3 regions of the Virgibacillus salarius genome follow, and region 1 is predicted to be linked to each of the others. Evidence: riboswitches for the same ligand, from Rfam matches in the RefSeq annotation. Region 1 holds a riboswitch; each other region holds the start of a gene.
The links. A riboswitch is a leader RNA that binds a small molecule or an ion and turns the genes downstream of it on or off. The one in region 1 is predicted to bind thiamine pyrophosphate.
Positions count from the first base shown of each region.

Region 2: linked by a shared signal. The riboswitch ahead of thiT (energy-coupled thiamine transporter ThiT) and the one ahead of ABDZ84_RS19560 (ABC transporter substrate-binding protein) in region 1 are both predicted to bind thiamine pyrophosphate.
Region 3: linked by a shared signal. The riboswitch ahead of ABDZ84_RS06750 (thiamine phosphate synthase) and the one ahead of ABDZ84_RS19560 (ABC transporter substrate-binding protein) in region 1 are both predicted to bind thiamine pyrophosphate.

Region 1 covers NZ_BAAACY010000165.1:8,153-14,056, forward strand. The annotation lists gene tpiA (triose-phosphate isomerase) at 1-732, shown strand, start outside; gene gpmI (2,3-bisphosphoglycerate-independent phosphoglycerate mutase) at 729-2,264, shown strand; gene eno (phosphopyruvate hydratase) at 2,290-3,576, shown strand; TPP riboswitch at 3,919-4,028, shown strand; gene ABDZ84_RS19560 (ABC transporter substrate-binding protein) at 4,344-5,357, shown strand; gene ABDZ84_RS19565 (thiamine-binding protein) at 5,361-5,651, shown strand; gene ABDZ84_RS19570 (ABC transporter permease) at 5,651-5,904, shown strand, end outside.
Region 2 covers NZ_BAAACY010000023.1:6,685-12,588, forward strand. The annotation lists gene ABDZ84_RS04290 (M3 family oligoendopeptidase) at 1-957, shown strand, start outside; TPP riboswitch at 1,217-1,318, shown strand; gene thiT (energy-coupled thiamine transporter ThiT) at 1,428-1,997, shown strand; gene ABDZ84_RS04300 (YflT domain-containing protein) at 2,509-2,859, opposite strand; gene ABDZ84_RS04305 (hypothetical protein) at 2,972-4,402, shown strand; gene ABDZ84_RS04310 (carbon starvation CstA family protein) at 4,775-5,904, shown strand, end outside.
Region 3 covers NZ_BAAACY010000045.1:5,879-11,782, forward strand. The annotation lists gene ABDZ84_RS06735 (cytosine deaminase) at 1-631, shown strand, start outside; partial or broken gene ABDZ84_RS06740 (transposase) at 741-1,037, opposite strand; gene ABDZ84_RS06745 (BCCT family transporter) at 1,437-2,987, shown strand; TPP riboswitch at 3,131-3,242, shown strand; gene ABDZ84_RS06750 (thiamine phosphate synthase) at 3,344-3,958, shown strand; gene thiO (glycine oxidase ThiO) at 3,942-5,093, shown strand; gene thiS (sulfur carrier protein ThiS) at 5,053-5,253, shown strand; gene ABDZ84_RS06765 (thiazole synthase) at 5,257-5,904, shown strand, end outside.

The DNA of each region.
Region 1 (5,904 bases):
TGGAAGATGAACAAAGTTTCAACAGAAGCGAATCAATTTGTTGATGAAGTCGGAGCAAAAATACCTGAAGATAAGAATGTAGAGGCAATTGTTTGTGCGCCATTCCCATTTTTAGCATCTCTTGTTGATAAAACAAAAGATACAAATCTTAAAGTTGCTGCACAAACGATGCACTATGAAGAAAGTGGAGCTTTTACCGGTGAAGTAAGTCCAGTTATGCTAGAGGATTTAGGTATAACGCATGTTGTACTTGGACATTCGGAGCGACGAGAATATTATAATGAAACGGACGAAACGGTGAATAAAAAAGTTCATGCTGCATTTAATCATCATTTAGTTCCAATTGTTTGTGTTGGTGAAACCCTAGAACAGCGTGAGGCAAATGAAACAATGGATCATGTCGAAAACCAAGTGATTAAAGCTTTAGAAGGTCTATCAGACCAACAAGTGGCTGAAACGATCATAGCTTATGAACCGATTTGGGCAATTGGTACAGGTAAAACAGCTACAAGTGCTGAAGCAAATGAAGTATGTGCATATATTAGACAAGTTATTGCAAAACTTACTTCAAAGGAAACAGCAGACCATGTAGTTATTCAATATGGTGGAAGTGTAAAACCAGCTAATATAGAGGAGTTACTAGCACAATCCGATATTGACGGTGCATTAGTTGGTGGTGCTAGCCTTCAACCAGAATCCTTCTTACAATTAGTGGAGGCAGGTAAAAAATGAAACAGGATAAATTAGCAGCATTAATCATCTTGGATGGCTTCGCTCTTCGTGATGAGGAAAAAGGAAATGCTGTAAAGCAAGCCAATACTCCTAACTTTGATCGTTATTGGAATACCTATGCTCACAACCAATTAACAGCATGTGGTGAGGCAGTTGGTCTACCTGAAGGGCAAATGGGAAACTCCGAGGTCGGGCATTTAAATATTGGAGCTGGGCGCATCGTTTATCAAAGTTTAACTCGTGTGAATTTGTCCATTAAGAATGGCGAGTTCTTTGAAAAAGAGGCCTTTAAAAAATCAATAGAAAATGCGAAGAAAAACAAAAAAGCATTGCATGTTTTTGGATTGCTTTCCGATGGAGGCGTGCATAGTCATATCAATCATTTATTTGCTTTATTAAAACTAGCAAAAGATAATGAGTTGAAAGAAGTGTACATCCATGCATTTCTTGATGGACGAGATGTTGGTCCGCAAACAGCGAAAGAATATATTAAACAAACGCAGGATAAGATCAAGGAATACGGTGTTGGTCAATTTGCAACCATTTCAGGCCGCTATTATTCCATGGATCGTGACAAACGTTGGGATCGTGTGAAAAAAGCGTATGATGCAATGGTATATGGAGAAGGACCAGCATATCAAGACCCAATAGAGGTTGTTGACGATTCATATGCAAATGAAATTTACGATGAGTTTGTTATTCCATCTGTCATCACAGATGAAAACGGTGAAGCAGTTGGGAAAATTAAAGATGGAGATTCTATAATCTTTTATAACTTCCGTCCAGATCGCGCTATTCAGATTTCACGTACCTTTGCAAATGAAGATTTTCGTGATTTTGATCGTGGTGAGCACGTGCCAAAAAATTTGGACTTTGTAATGTTAACGAATTTTAGTGAAACAGTCGATGGCTATGTTGCTTACGAACCTGTTAACCTAGATAATACAGTTGGCGAAGTATTATCTCAGCATAATTTGAAGCAATTACGTATTGCTGAGACAGAAAAATATCCACATGTCACTTTCTTTATGAGTGGTGGTCGTGAGAAAGAATTTGATGGTGAAAAACGTGTATTGATTGATTCGCCAAAGGTTGCAACATATGATTTAAAACCAGAAATGAGTGCTTATGGAGTGACGGACGCGTTGCTCAAAGAACTTGATGCTGGTGAACACAATGCAATTATCTTGAACTTTGCTAACCCGGACATGGTTGGACATTCTGGTAAATTACAGCCGACTATTAAAGCAATTGAAGTAGTTGATGAATGTCTAGGGAAAATTGTTGATAAAATTAAAGAGCTTGGCGGGAATGCCATTATTACTGCTGATCACGGTAATTCTGATGAGGTAGTTACGCTTGAAGGTAAGCCAATGACTGCTCATACGACAAATCCTGTTCCGGTAATTGTGACAGAAGAAAATATAACATTACGAGATGGTGGGATTTTAGCTGATCTATCACCAACCTTATTGGATTTACTAGGTATTGAAAAACCAGAAGAAATGACTGGCGAATCATTAATTAAATAAAAGGAAATTAAAGGAGAGAAAAATTATGCCATACATTACTGATGTATATGCACGTGAAGTATTAGACTCACGCGGTAACCCGACAGTTGAAGTGGAAGTATTTACAGAATCAGGTGCCTTCGGTTCTGCACTTGTGCCAAGCGGTGCATCTACCGGTGAATACGAGGCTGTGGAATTACGTGATGGTGATAAAGATCGTTATCTTGGAAAAGGTGTTCTAAAAGCAGTTCAAAACGTAAATGAAATAATTGCACCTGAATTACTTGGGATTGATGTTACTCGTCAGAATATCATCGATGCGTTAATGATCGAATTAGATGGAACTGAAAATAAAGGCAAACTTGGTGCTAACGCAATTCTTGGTGTATCCATGGCTGTAGCACATGCTGCTGCTAGTTATCTTGAAGTACCGTTATATAACTACCTCGGTGGATTTAATGCAAAAACCCTACCAACACCAATGATGAATATTCTTAATGGTGGTGAGCATGCCGATAATAACGTAGATATTCAAGAGTTTATGGTTATGCCAGTTGGAGCAGAAACGTTCCAAGAAGCACTACGTACGGGTGCTGAAATTTTCCATTCATTGAAAAATGTATTAAAATCAAAGGGGTATAACACAGCTGTTGGTGACGAAGGCGGATTTGCACCAAACCTTGCTTCTAATGAAGAAGCTTTACAAACAATTGTGGAAGCAATTGAAGCTGCTGGTTACAAGCCAGGAGAAGAAGTGAAGCTTGCAATGGATGTTGCTGCTTCAGAAATATATGAAGATGGTAAATATAATCTAAAAGGTGAAGGTGTTGTTCGTACTTCTGAAGAGATGGTTGATTGGTATGAAGACATGATCAACAAATACCCAATTATCTCCATTGAAGATGGACTAGATGAAAATGATTGGGATGGATTTAAAGTATTAACAGATCGTCTTGGTGGACGAGTACAGCTTGTCGGAGATGATTTATTTGTAACAAATACTAATAAGCTTTCCAAAGGTATTGAACAAGGTATTGGAAACTCTATCTTAGTAAAAGTTAATCAAATCGGTACATTAACAGAGACGTTCGAAGCAATCGAAATGGCAAAACGCGCTGGCTATACAGCGGTTATCTCACACCGTTCAGGAGAAACAGAAGATGCAACGATCGCTGACATTGCTGTAGCGACTAATGCAGGTCAGATCAAAACAGGTGCACCTTCTCGAACAGATCGTGTAGCTAAATACAATCAACTGCTTCGCATTGAAGATGAGCTAGCAGGCATGGGTGAATATGCTGGTAAGACAGCGTTCTATAACCTAAATAAATAGGGAAGAAAACCTCTTAAGGTATGGTGGTTATACTTTAAGAGGTTTTTTATAGGTTTATCCCACACATATAACTGGCAGTAATAATCCACTTTAAGCAATAAAGTAAAACCACTATGGGGAAGTGGAGGATCGATTGCCGGTAAATGTCCGGTCGGTTCAAAGGATTTTAGGTCTGTGGTGCTAACAATCAATGTGGGATAAATAAAACCCCCACTGATTAAAGTGTCACTTTATGCAGAAGTTGCTTCTATGTTCATAGAAGTTTCTATATTTTTTGAGTTTCTTAAACTTGATTAAATGGACGAATTATGTCATAGTTACTATGGAATTAATAATAGAATACTAAAGTTGTAGGGGGACCAGTGTTGCTGGTTGAGATTGTATCCGTAAGGTACTGACTCTTAGAACCTGATCTGGTTTAAACCAGCGTAGGGAACATGTTTGATACATCAAATATTAAGTTGTATATGCCCTAATGGTGATTAACCATCTAGGGCATTTTTTATAGTCTAAGAAATTATAAAATTTGCGTGTTGAGCTGCGTCCAGCTCCAGCGCCCAGAAACTAGGCTACTTCATCATGAATCGCCCTAATCTAAATCATCATCGGCTCGCAAGCTCACCGTGAGTCCTTTATCTCCGTTGAATCGTCGCTGCGTTGCTAATCGGGTGTTTGCGCTTTTATTCTTAGCGAAGGAATTACAGTCAAACAAGATGATACATACGCTGTTCCTTACAATGAGAAAGGTATTCAAGAGGAGGAAAACATTGAAGAAGCTTTTACTGCTTAGTTTAGGGATTACACTGCTTATATTAACGGCATGTGGTACAGAAGAGAAAGAACAAAGTCAGCAGAACAATGACTCAACAGAAAAGAAAAAGATCTCTGTTGTACTTGATTGGACACCAAATACGAATCATACAGGATTATATGTTGCAAAAGAGAAGGGATATTTTGAAGAGCAAGGCCTTGATGTGGACATAATTATGCCTGGTGAAGCGGGAGCAGATCAGTTAATTGCATCTGGTAAAGCAGATTTTGGTGTGAGTTATCAGGAGGGGATTACTGAAGCTCGTGTACAAGATATACCGATTGTTTCCATTGCTGCTGTTATACAGCATAATACCTCAGGTTTTGCCTCACCCAAGAATAAACAGATTACTACACCTAAAGATTTTGAAGATAAAACATATGGTGGCTGGGGAGCTCCAGTAGAAAAAGCGGTTCTAACCTCACTCATGCAGCAGGAAAATGCTAATGTAGAATCAGTTGATATTATCAACATGGGCGATACGGACTTTTTTACTGCGGTGAAAAGAGATATTGATTTTGCGTGGATTTATTATGGTTGGACTGGTGTAGAGGCAGAGCTCCGTGATGAAGAAATTAATATGGTGTATTTAACCGATTATTCGTCAAATTTAGATTATTACACGCCGGTTTTAGCTACCAATGAAAAAATGATCAAAGATGATCCAGAAACAGTTAAGCAATTCTTAGCTGCAGTATCTAAAGGTTATAATCTAGCAATTGAGCAACCAGAGGAAGCCGCTGATATCTTAATTAACGCTGTTCCTGATTTGGATGCAGAATTAGTAAAAGCAAGTCAAGCTTGGTTAGTGTCAAAGTATCAAGATGATGCGGACCAGTGGGGGGAACAAAAGCAAGAGGTATGGGAGAATTACGCCAATTGGATGTATGAGAATGAGCTGTTAGATAAACCGTTAGATAGTGAAAAAGCATTTACAAATGAGTTTTTACCAGAAACAAAGGAGGAATAAATGATGGCAGATGCACTAGTTAGTATTCAAATTATCCCGAAAACGAAAAATGGTGAAGATGTTATTCCGTATGTGGATGAAGCGATTAAGATTATCGATCATTCCGGAGTTAAGTATCAGGTAAGTCCACTAGAAACTACAATGCAAGGTGATCTTGCAGAACTATTTGGAATTATTGAGAAGATGAATAAAAGGATGACTGAAATTGGTTGTGAAAATGTTATTTCACAGGTGAAGGTTCTTTATCAACCTTCTGGAGCTTCCATGGAACAATTAACGGAGAAGTATCGCTAATGAGAAGATTGCGAGAAAAGGGATGGCGACCAGCTCTGGTCCTCATCCTTTTCCTTATCAGTTGGGAAATAGCTTGTCGTATTTTTTCGATCCCAGCTTGGCTACTACCTGCTCCAAGTGTAATATGGCAAGAAGCTGTCAATGGCTGGCCAAATTATGCTAGTCATCTACAATCGACTATCCAACTATCGATTATCGGATTTATGATAGGCAGCAGTGTAGGTACGCTCGTTGCTGTTTGTCTTCATCTCAT
Region 2 (5,904 bases), on a different contig from region 1:
TATAAGCATCCCTTTGTAGAGTATCTTATGAACAAGGCCAAACTACTTGGACTTAACAAACTAAGTATTTATGATGTTGGAGCACCAGTAAACAAAGTGGTTAAGACTTCGTCGTTTGAAGAAGGGGCTGACTTTATTGTCGAACATTTTAATCAGTTTAGTCCCCAAATGGCTGATTTTGCGAAAATGGCCTTTGAAAATAGGTGGATTGAGGCTGAGGATCGTCCAAATAAGCGTCCGGGAGGATTTTGTACAAGTTTCCCTGATAGTAAGCAAACACGCATTTTTATGACTTATTCAGGTACTTCATCTAATATTGCAACGTTAGCTCATGAGTTAGGGCATGCTTATCATCAACATGTAATGAATGATGTAAATGGACTTAATCAACGGTATGCAATGAATGTTGCTGAAACAGCGTCAACATTTGCTGAAATGGTTGTTGCAGATGCGTCGGTAAAAAGCGCACGTTCGATTGCGGAAAAGAAAAGTTTATTAGAGGATAAGATTCAGCGGAGCATTGCTTTTTTTATGAATATACATTCCCGTTTTATCTTTGAAAGGCGTTTTTATGAAGAAAGGAAACAAGGATTAGTGCCAGTGAAAAGATTAAACGATTTGATGATAGAAGCACAGAAAGAGGCATATTGTGATGCATTATCGGAGTATGATCCTAATTTTTGGGCATCTAAATTACATTTTCACATAACAAGGGTGCCATTTTACAATTTCCCTTATACATTTGGTTATCTTTTCAGTCTAGGTATCTATGCAAAAGCACAAGAAAACGAAGATAGTTTTGAAGATGCATATATTTCGCTTTTAAGGGATACTGGTCGCATGAACGTAGAGGATCTTGCTAAAAAACATTTGGATACAGATTTAACTAAGCCTGAATTCTGGGAAGCTGCTATTCAATTATGTGTCAATGATGTTGACGAATATCTTTCGTTGTAACGCTGTTGTGTTTTTACGATATGTCATGTACAATACTTGTAGTAAATAGGCAGTGAAAAGTAGTTTCTTATTTATTCCACATGTAACTGATAGTAAGAACCCCACTTCAAGGAATAAAGTGAAACCATTATTGGTAAGTGGGGGAATCGACTGCCGGTAAATGTCTGATTAGTTTATCTCTCAATCAGAGGTATAAACAAAAACCCCCACTGATTGAAGTTTCACTAAACAGTAAGACAAAAGAAGCAAATATAAGTTAGAAGCCTACAGGGGGAGCCAATTGGCTGAGAGTGAACATAACTGTTCTTACCCTTTGAACCTGTTAGTTAGTACTAGCGTAGGGATGGTGGCTTTTTTGATGGACAGAAAAGTAATGTGAGCAGATTCCCCATCAGGAAGTCTTCCCCTTGGCATTGCTTTTTTTGTATGGATAAGTTACTTAACTGCATAAAAAAGGGGAGGAGAAAGATATGAGGCGCACATTATTTTTAGTAGAAGTAGCCATTTTTGCAGCTTTTGCATTTTTATTGGATTTTATACCATTTTTATCATTTAAGGTTTGGGCTCAAGGTGGCTCCATATCCTTTGCGATGATACCGATTTTTATTGTCGCATTTCGCTGGGGGGTCAAGGGCGGTTTATTAGCTGGATTGCTGTTGGGAGGATTACAATTATTATTTGGGCCAACAGTCTTCGTACCCCTACAAGGGTTCTTAGATTATATTGTTGCGTTTACCGTATTAGGTTTTGCAGGAATTTTTGCAAAACCTGTCCAAGCAGCAGTTAAAGAAGGAAAAACGAAAACAAGCCTATATTATATTGCTGTAGGCGTGTTTTTAGGATCAGCTTTACGCTTTTTAGCCCATTTCACTGGAGGGATTGTATTCTTTGGTGAATTTGCGCCAGAAGGTCAGCCTGTATGGTTATACTCGTTGCTATATAACGGGTCGTACATGTTACCTGGCTTTATATTAAGTACGGTTCTTGTGTTCTTTTTATTTCAAAAACAACCACGTACACTATTACGTATGTCCGCTTAATCTAGGAGTTTTCCTCATAATAAATATACGAAGATTAGTGGGTAGTTATTGACTCGAGGATTTTGCCCACTATTTTCTATTTAGTAGTTTAGAGTTATAGTGAGAGGTGAAATCAAGCTTAATCAATTGCGGCAATTATTATCGAGACTGATAAAATGATTATTCAGAGTAAGAAATATTTTGTTTTTTCCCAAGCTCTTTATTATCTTTATTTCATAACAAAAGCGCATTAGAAACGTAGCGACTGGAGCTAGTCAGCTCGTAGGGCGGGCGATTGTGAAGTCACATCGTTTCTGGGCGCTGGAGCTGGACGCGGCTCAACACGCCCCTATTTATCCAAATGGGTAAATTTTATATTTTCTTCCTAGACTATGAGAAAAGCTGCTTCACCCAATTAGAATTGGTGAAACAGCATTGATAACTTGCCTATCATAAGCAAGTTATCTTTTTCTTACTGACAGATTAAAACGTTTAATTATGAAAAACTACTGTATAGTAGAGATTTATGCTTTTATTGTAAATACCTATTAACTTCCTCATGGTTAGTTACAATCAAGAGTACTTTTCCTTCATCCATATCTTCCTCATAGTTTTCAGCTTCTGCTTGAGAGAATCCTATTTCGGTTAATTTCGTTCTTAGTTCATCACCTTGTGTACTAAAAAGATTACCAACGGCATGTCCAATATCCATTTCCCTTATTCCTATGGTATTCGCATCCGCACCATCAGCTATTCGGTTTGTTCGATCATCATCATGGGATAAAACATACACATCTTCTTTATGAATACCTTTATCCTTTAGTATTTGAATAGCTTCCTTTAATTGCTGATCATTTGTATATTCTTTTATAAATGGTTTCATTAAAATTACCTCCTTATCAATCTTTCATTATTATCATACCCAACGCTAGAAGAACTAAACATGTACGAATTGCATAGGCTATAGCACATCCATTGGAGAGGAAGAGGTTGGCGTGGAGCTTTCAATATCCCATATTTTATATGGTTTGTTTACCTTACTAATTATAGGCACAATGGTCATGCGGAAGGGGATCGTATTACCAACGTTATTTGGTACATTTATTATTGCGTGGGTTTATAAAGGTAGTCTAATTGCTGGATTTACCGCAATATTTCATGCAAATCTTGTAGCAGCACAAGAACTATTTAGTATTTTTTTAATCATCACCTTTATGCTCGCGTTATTAAATTCATTACGTGATTTAGGTGCAGATAAACGAATGATTCAGCCAATACAAAAAATAATGGTAAATGGTCATATATCTTATTTTGTTTTAGTTATTGCTACCTATTTGATATCTCTATTCTTTTGGCCAACACCAGCAGTACCCCTAATATGTGCGCTTTTGGTACCCGCTGCAATCCGAGCAGGTCTACCAGCAATTACGGCTGCAGTAGCAATAGCAATAGCTGGTCAAGGAATGGCACTTTCCTCTGATTATATTGTGCAAGTTGCCCCCAATTTATCTGCTACCTCAGCAGGAGTAGAAACAGCTGTGGTTGCCGATCAAGCACTTATTTTGTCACTTATAACAGGTGGTATTGCTATTATGCTTGCTTATATAATGTATCGAAAAACAATTCGATCGAAGGAGGATGTGCGAAACAACATAGAACTTGAAAACATTCAAACAACAAAGGAGTATACACAAAGTCAACATACGAATGAACTACGTGTATGGAGTAAATTATTTGCTATTCTTGTTCCTCTGGCATTAACTGGCGTCGTTAGCTACATGGTTTATGAAAAGCTTAATACAGGAAGAATGAGCGGATTAGAAGGAGGAGATGGAGCAGCATTTATTGGTGGTGTTGCAGTTATCTTGCTATTATTATCAACCATTGCATTTCGTAGGCAGCATGCGCTCGATTATATAACAACACATATAACAGATGGATTTGTTTTTGCTTTTAAGGCAATGGGTCCGGTTATTCCAATTGCTGGATTTTTCTTTTTAGGTAGTTCAGACTTTGCAGGAGCTATTTTAGGTATGGAGGAGCGTTCACCTGCATTCCTATTTGATCTCGTTCAATCGACTCAGGAATATCTTCCACAAAGTGCATTGTTAGCCGGATTCAGCGTTTTGCTTATTGGTATTATTACAGGGCTTGATGGCTCTGGTTTTTCAGGGCTTCCACTTACTGGTTCTCTAGCGGCATCATTACAAAACGGTTCCATTGATGCAACCACCCTTGCAGCAATAGGGCAAATGGGTTCGATATGGACTGGTGGTGGTACGCTCGTTGCATGGTCTTCTTTAATCGCTATCGCTGGTTTTTGTGGTGTATCGGTAATGGAATTAGTACGTAAAAACTTTATACCTGTTATCGTAGGATTAGTCATTACAACAATTGTAGCGGTAGTTATTTTATCCCGCATATAACTGGCAGTAAGCCCTCACTTCAAGCAATAAGGTGAAACCAAATGGATAAGTGGGGGGGCAACTGCCAGTAAATGTCCGATTGGTTCACCTAACAATCAGTAGGGGATAAACAACCTCCCCACGGATTGAAGTTTCACGTTTTATAAATTGTATGAATGGACTCAAATAAAAAGGTGGTCCCTTATTAAATATCCTTCCTGTATAAATAAGGGATTACCTTTTAAACCATACATAAGGGTCAATGAATCATGTAAAAGCAGAAAGACAGTACTAAAATAAAGCGTATTCACATATTCTCATACAGATACGTCTTTAAAAAATTACGTGCTAAAATTGGACGGGTCTTTATTTGATAAAGGGAGGGATAAAGAAGTGTCAGGTATTTTAGTTGCATTAATAGGTATGATCGTTTTTGCATTAGGTTATCGCTACTATTCGCGTTTTGTAGCGGAAAAAATTTTTAAACTTGATCCAACCTATGTGACACCAGCACATCGTTACAGTGATGGAGTGGACTTTGTTCCTACAAATAAATTCGTACTATGGGGGCATCATTTTACTTCGGTTGCTGGTGCTGCACCAATATTGGGTCCGGCAATTGCCGTTTATTGGGGATGGCTGCCAGCTTTCCTGTGGGTAATACTTGGAACTGTATTTGCTGCGGGTGTGCATGATTTTGGAACATTGGTCTTGTCAGTGCGAAATAAAGGTCAATCTGTAGGTACATTAGCACATCGTTTAATTGGTCAACGAGCGAAGATACTGTTTTTATTTATCATTTTAATTCTAGTGTTAATGGTCAATGCGGTATTTGCATGGGTAATTTCAAATTTATTTATATCTTACCCAGCAAGTGTGCTTCCTGTATTTATTCAAATCCCATTAGCTATCTGGATCGGTTATGCTGTATATAAACGAAACAGAAAAATGCTTATTCCATCCGTGTTAGCATTAGCAATTATGTATTTAACTGCAATTGTTGCTAGTAAGGTAGAATTTCTTCAAATTGATCTCGTTCATTATATGGGTGGTGAAGCTGGAGCTGGTTTATTTGGTTTAGGAGCGGTTTCTTCGGCATTTCTGATTTGGATCGTCATTTTGATGATTTATGTCTATATTGCCTCAACACTTCCGGTTTGGAAATTATTACAGCCACGAGATTTTATTAATTCACATCAGCTTGTAGTGGGACTAGGAATTCTTTACTTAGGATTATTATTTACAAATCCAGAAATAACTGCTCCAGCTACGAATGCTAACCCGGATACACCTTGGCTTCCCTTATTATTTATTACGATAGCATGCGGGGCTATTTCAGGGTTTCATGGACTTGTTTCATCAGGAACATCGTCAAAGCAATTGAATAGGGAAACAGATGCAAGATTTGTAGGCTACTTAGGAGCAGTAGGTGAAGGAATATTAGCATTAGTATCGATTATTGCTGTTGCTACTTTTTTTGCTAGTACCGATGAATTTATGGCTACCTATAGCAGCTTCTCTGA
Region 3 (5,904 bases), on a different contig from region 1:
TGATGACGAGCAATCACGTTTTGTAGAAGTAGTGGCTACAGAGGCATATGAACGCGGATTAGGTTCCAGGGTAACGGCCAGTCATACAACGGCTATGGGCTCCTATAATGATGCATATGCGTATAAGCTGTTTCGTTTATTAAGACTTTCAAATATCAATTTCATTTCCAATCCACTCGTTAATATCCATTTACAGGGACGATTTGATTCCTATCCGAAGCGACGTGGTTTAACGCGTGTGAAAGAATTACTAGAAGCAGAAATGAATGTCTGCTTCGGACATGATGATATCTTTGATCCGTGGTATCCACTTGGTACAGGAAATATGTTGCAGGTGCTCCATATGGGCATTCATGCTTCTCAATTAATGGGTTATGAACAAATTATTAATGCTATCGATCTCATTACAACAAACAGTGCAAAAACAATGAATATCGAAGAACATTATGGAATTGAAGCTGGAAAACCAGCAAACATAATCGTCTTGGATGCTGAAGATGAATACGAAGCTATTCGTAAACAAGCTTCCGTACTCTATTCAGTTCGTAATGGAATGATAATTGCTGAAACAAAACCAAGCGAATCACATGTTCATTTATTAGAAACAGCAAAGGTGGACTTTCAGAAATAGACTTAAAAGAGACTGATACAAAAGAATAAAGAAACAATTAAAAACGGACGATAATTAGTTGAATGAAGTGCCCCCTGTCAAGTAGACAGTGGAAATAATAAAAACTGACTTAAGCGGTTTTAGCTCTAAATTCGATAGGGCTAAGGCCGTTTAGTCGTTTTTGATATCTATCATAATTATAGAAATGTATATAGTCCTCTATGGATGCAGATAATTCTTCAAAGGACTCATATTTATTTAAATAATACTTCTCGCTTTTCAGTGTTCCCCAAAAAGATTCCATCGGCCCATTATCAATACATCGTCCGACTCGTGACATACTTTGCTTCATGTTTGCGGCATCTATCTTTTGCTTAAACATTTTAGATGTATACTGATACCCCCGATCGCTATGAATAAGCGGGCGATCTTGCAGATTTATTATATATAACTGGTAGTAAGCCTCTCACTTCAACCCAATAAAGTGAAATCAATGTTGGTAAATGGGAGACTGCCAATATTGGTTCAAAGGCATTTAGGTCACACACTTGTGGTACGAACAATCAGTGAGAGAAAACAAAACCCTCATTGATTAAAGTTTCACTTTATGGAAAAATTATAATCAAAAGTTAGTAAGACTGCATTCTTCCTTTGGTAATTTATTAAACTTGACAGGTTTTCGGAAAAAATGTATCCTTTAACGCTGTGTGTTAATTTAAAAATGCTTATTAAATCTCACATACAACTGACTAAATAAGTGAAAAGCAAAAAGGTCAGTATATGGTTATGTGAGATTTTTTTGTATGGAATTGAGAGGAGCAGATTGTTGAAGAATAGAAAGAAGCAAGATCAAACCATAGATAAGCCAGTTCTTTTTCTAAGTGGAGGGGCGCTACTTGCCTTTGTAATTCTTGCATTAATAAACCAGGAAATGGTCACCTATGTAGTTAATACGATGTTTAATTGGTCGGTAACCTATTTCGGCTCGATATATCAAGTTCTAATGGTAGGAACTCTAGTCATTGCATTAATACTTGGGTATTCAAAGTTTGGGAAAATTCGTTTAGGAAAATTAGAAAAGCCTGAGATTGGAACGTTCAAGTGGATTTCGATTATTATGTGTACGCTGCTAGCGGCAGGTGGTGTTTTTTGGGCAGCGGCAGAACCGTTGAGCCATTTTTTAACCATCCCACCACATTTCTCAGGAATTGAGGCTGGGACTACAGAAGCAGTAGTACCTGCACTTGCAGCAAGTTTTGTCGATTGGGGTTTTGTCTCATGGGCAATTTTAGGAACATTAGGTACGATTGTATTCATGTATTCCCATTATCATCGAAATGCACCATTAAAGCCAAGATCGATGCTTTATCCGATCTTTGGCGATAAGATTATGAAAAAAAGTGCACTTGGTACGTTTGTTGATGCCTTTTCGATTGTGTCAGTGGCAGCTGGTACGATTGGTCCAATTGGATTCCTTGGATTACAAGCAGGTTATGGATTAAGTGCATTGTTCGGTGTACCAAATAATTTATTTGTACAATGTCTTATTGTTATCGTTATTGTTCTAGCAGCTGGGATTTCTGCTGCGACAGGAATTCATAAAGGAATCCAAATTTTAAGCAGCTATAATATTATTCTCGCAGTTTGTTTAATGGTTGCTGTGATTATTCTAGGTCCAGCATTATTTATTTTTGATTCCTATTTGCAATCATTTGGATTATATGTCCAAGACTTCCTAACCTTAAACACCTTCCGTGGAGATGGAGCTTGGCTTGGCTTATGGACCGTTTTTTTCTTTGCTTGGTTCATTGGCTATGGTCCAATGATGGCGATGTTTGTTAGTCGTATTTCTCGTGGTCGCACAATTCGAGAGCTTGTAACTGCTGTTGCGGTAATTGCACCTGTGGTAACGACGTTCTGGTTTACAGTTGTTGGTGGCACAGGGATTTTTGCTGAAATGAATAACCCTGGTGCCGTATCTGAAGCTTTAAATAGTGCTGGACCTCCAGCAGCTATGATTGCTATCGCAGAACAATTGCCACTTGGTACGATTATCGGTTTCTTCTTTTTAGTAGCAACTATTGTGTTTGTATTAACGACAACCGATTCGATGTCATTAACCATCTCGATGGCGATTACAGGTAATGGAGACCCATCGAAATTCCTGCGTGTGTTCTGGGCAATTCTTATGGGACTTGTCGCAACTGTACTCATCACTATTGGCGAGGATAGTGTTGGATCGCTACAATCCTTTATTGTGGTGACGGCTGTTCCTGTATCGTTACTCATGTTAACCACATTTTGGACCGCGCCACGCGCAACTCGTGAACTTGCAAAAGAACAAAAGATTGATGAAGTTAAACGCTATACCAAATAAAAGAGATGTTAAGGGGCTGGCTCATTAGGTCAGCTCTTTTGTTAGTAGAGAATGGCAAAAAAATAGAAAATTGTTCATTTTTGGTAGACGAATAGTCCAAAATCATGTATTTTATAGACAAATGCATATTGAATAATTAAATTACGCTTCACTAGGGGTGCCTTTACGTAATGGCTGAGATCTATGTGTGACATGGAGACCCTTTGAACCTGAACTGGAGTAAGAACCAGCGGAGGAAAGTGACAGGAGTAGTGTGTATCAGCGACATATACCTTTTTTAGGATATCGTTATAGATTCATGCCACTTTTCCTTTGCTGGAAAAGTGGCATTTTTTTGTAGAAAAGGAGAGGAAGTGATGAAACTAATTGCGGTGACTACCGGTGAACAGGAGGAGAAATACCTTATCCAGACAATAGCGAGTATTATTCCCTATCTTGATGCTGTCATTCTACGAGAAAAACAAATGACCGAGCAGGACTATTCTTTGTTCATTCAACGTGTGCTTGCACAAGGAGTTCCGGAAGAAAAACTAATTATTCATGGCCATACAACACTACCTGGTGAAACGAATGTGAAGACACTTCACCTTTCAGAAAAGCGAATACAAGAGGTACACGATCTCCGAAAACAATCCCCCGGTTTACAAGTAGGGGTATCGACGCACTCCAACGAAGTAGCTAAGAGAGCGGAGCAGCTAGGTGCTACGTATATTTTGTATGGTCATGTCTTTTCGACAGCGAGCAAGAAAGGGGTGAAACCAAAAGGAGTAGAGAAATTAGCAGCAGTTGCAAAAGAGGTGAGCATTCCCGTTTATGCAATCGGTGGAATCACAAGCGCAAAGGTAACGGATATTTATCAAGCGAAGGCAAGTGGGATTGCTGTAATGTCAGGTGTTTTTAGTCAAAATAATCCACTGCAGGCAGTGCAATCGTTTCGAAAGGAGGTGAATCGATATGAAGAGACACGTTGATGTAGTGGTTATAGGTGGAGGCGTTATTGGGCAATCCATTGCTTACTATTTAAGTAAAAGTAGGGTTGTAACGACGGTAATTGAACAAGGTAGAAGTGGAAGAAAAGCTACACAAGCTGCTGCGGGCATGCTTGGTGTACACACAGAAAATGATCAGGAAGGTACGTATTATCAATTTTGCCAAGCAAGTAGAAATATGTATGCATCTCTAAGCAAAGAACTATTTTCGTTATCAGGGATTGATATTCAGCTTTCCACCAACGGTATGCTCGAGATAGCTACGAATGAAGAACAGAAGCAAAGACTGCGAGCAAAACAAAATGCATTTGAAGGCTTAGAATGGTTGGATGCGGAAGGGATTAGGCAACGAACATCAGCTTTATCCCAGGCAGTAGGGGGATTATATATGCGGCGAGATGGACATGTAGAACCATTGAAAGTGTGTGAAGCTTTTAAACAGGCATCTTTATCAATGGGAGGTCAGTTGATCGAGAATTGTCAAGTTGGAGAAATAGTCCATGACCATGATGTTTTTCATATTCAAATCGATAACGATGTTATCTCAGCTGATCATGTTGTTGTAGCGGCAGGTGTAAAAAGTGGGAGGTGGTTTGAAGCGACAGGATTAATGAATCCAATGGTCCCAACAAAAGGAGAATGCTTTGCCATAAAGCCAAGCATTCAATCTATTCAGCAGACGTTATTCTTTCACAATCTGTATTTGGTACCAAAACGAGACGGACGCTATATTATTGGTGCAACTAGCTATCATGATGATAGCAATAGTTATACGTCAACAGGTGGCATTTTTGAATTAATGAATCACTTATTGAAGTTGTTCCCATCGTTTAAGCAGGAAGAACTGCATAGCTGTTGGACTGGTGTTCGTCCGGGCACCAAAGATGGTAAGCCAATTATTGGAGAACATCCTGAGATTCCCCATTTGTATTTTGCAACCGGACATTATCGAAATGGTATTCTTCTTGCTCCTGCTACAGGGAAACTAGTTAGTGATATGGTCTTAAAGCGTTATGTACCATCATCGATCCAGCGTCTTTTTACACCAAATCGTTTCAGGAAAGGGGGGATCACATATGCAGATACACGTGAACGGACGTCAGGTGGAGGTAGCTAAGGATTCAATTATTGGCGAGTTACTAAAAAGCTTTAACATTCAAGCGAAACTCGCGATAGTCGAACAGAATCAACAAATTATTAATAAAACAGTGTATGACGAAACAATATTAACTAATGGGGATACTATTGAAATTGTTCATTTTGTAGGAGGAGGATAAGTCATGTTAACAATTGGCGAAAAATCATTTCATTCCCGACTGATGCTAGGTACTGGAAAGTACCCGACATTTCAAAGTCAAAAGAAGGCGGTGATAGCATCCAAAACAGAAATATTAACCTTTGCCGTCAGGAGAATGAACATATTTGATGAAAACGAGCCGAATCTGTTAGAAGAATTAGATTTGCAGCAATATGATTTACTACCAAATACTGCTGGCGCTAAGACAGCAAATGAGGCGGTAAGAATTGCCCGTTTAGCTAAGGCTACAGGTTTATGTGACATGATTAAAGTGGAAGTTATCGGTTGTGAGAAAACCTTGCTGCCTGATCCTTTTGAAACGATGAAAGCTTCAGTACAACTGCTAGAGGAGGGCTTCACTGTATTAACCTATACCTCTGATGATGTTGTATTAGCAAAACGATTGGAAGAAGCAGGTGTACATGCAATTATGCCAGGGGCTTCACCAATTGGATCGGGTCAAGGCATTATTAATACAATGAATTTGCAATTTATTATCGAACAATCCGACATCCCCGTAATTGTCGATGCAGGGATTGGTTCTCCGAGTGATGCCGCTTATGCCATGGAGCTTGGAGCAGATGGGGTTTTATTAAATACAGCTGTATCTGGCGCAAAAGATCCAATTCAA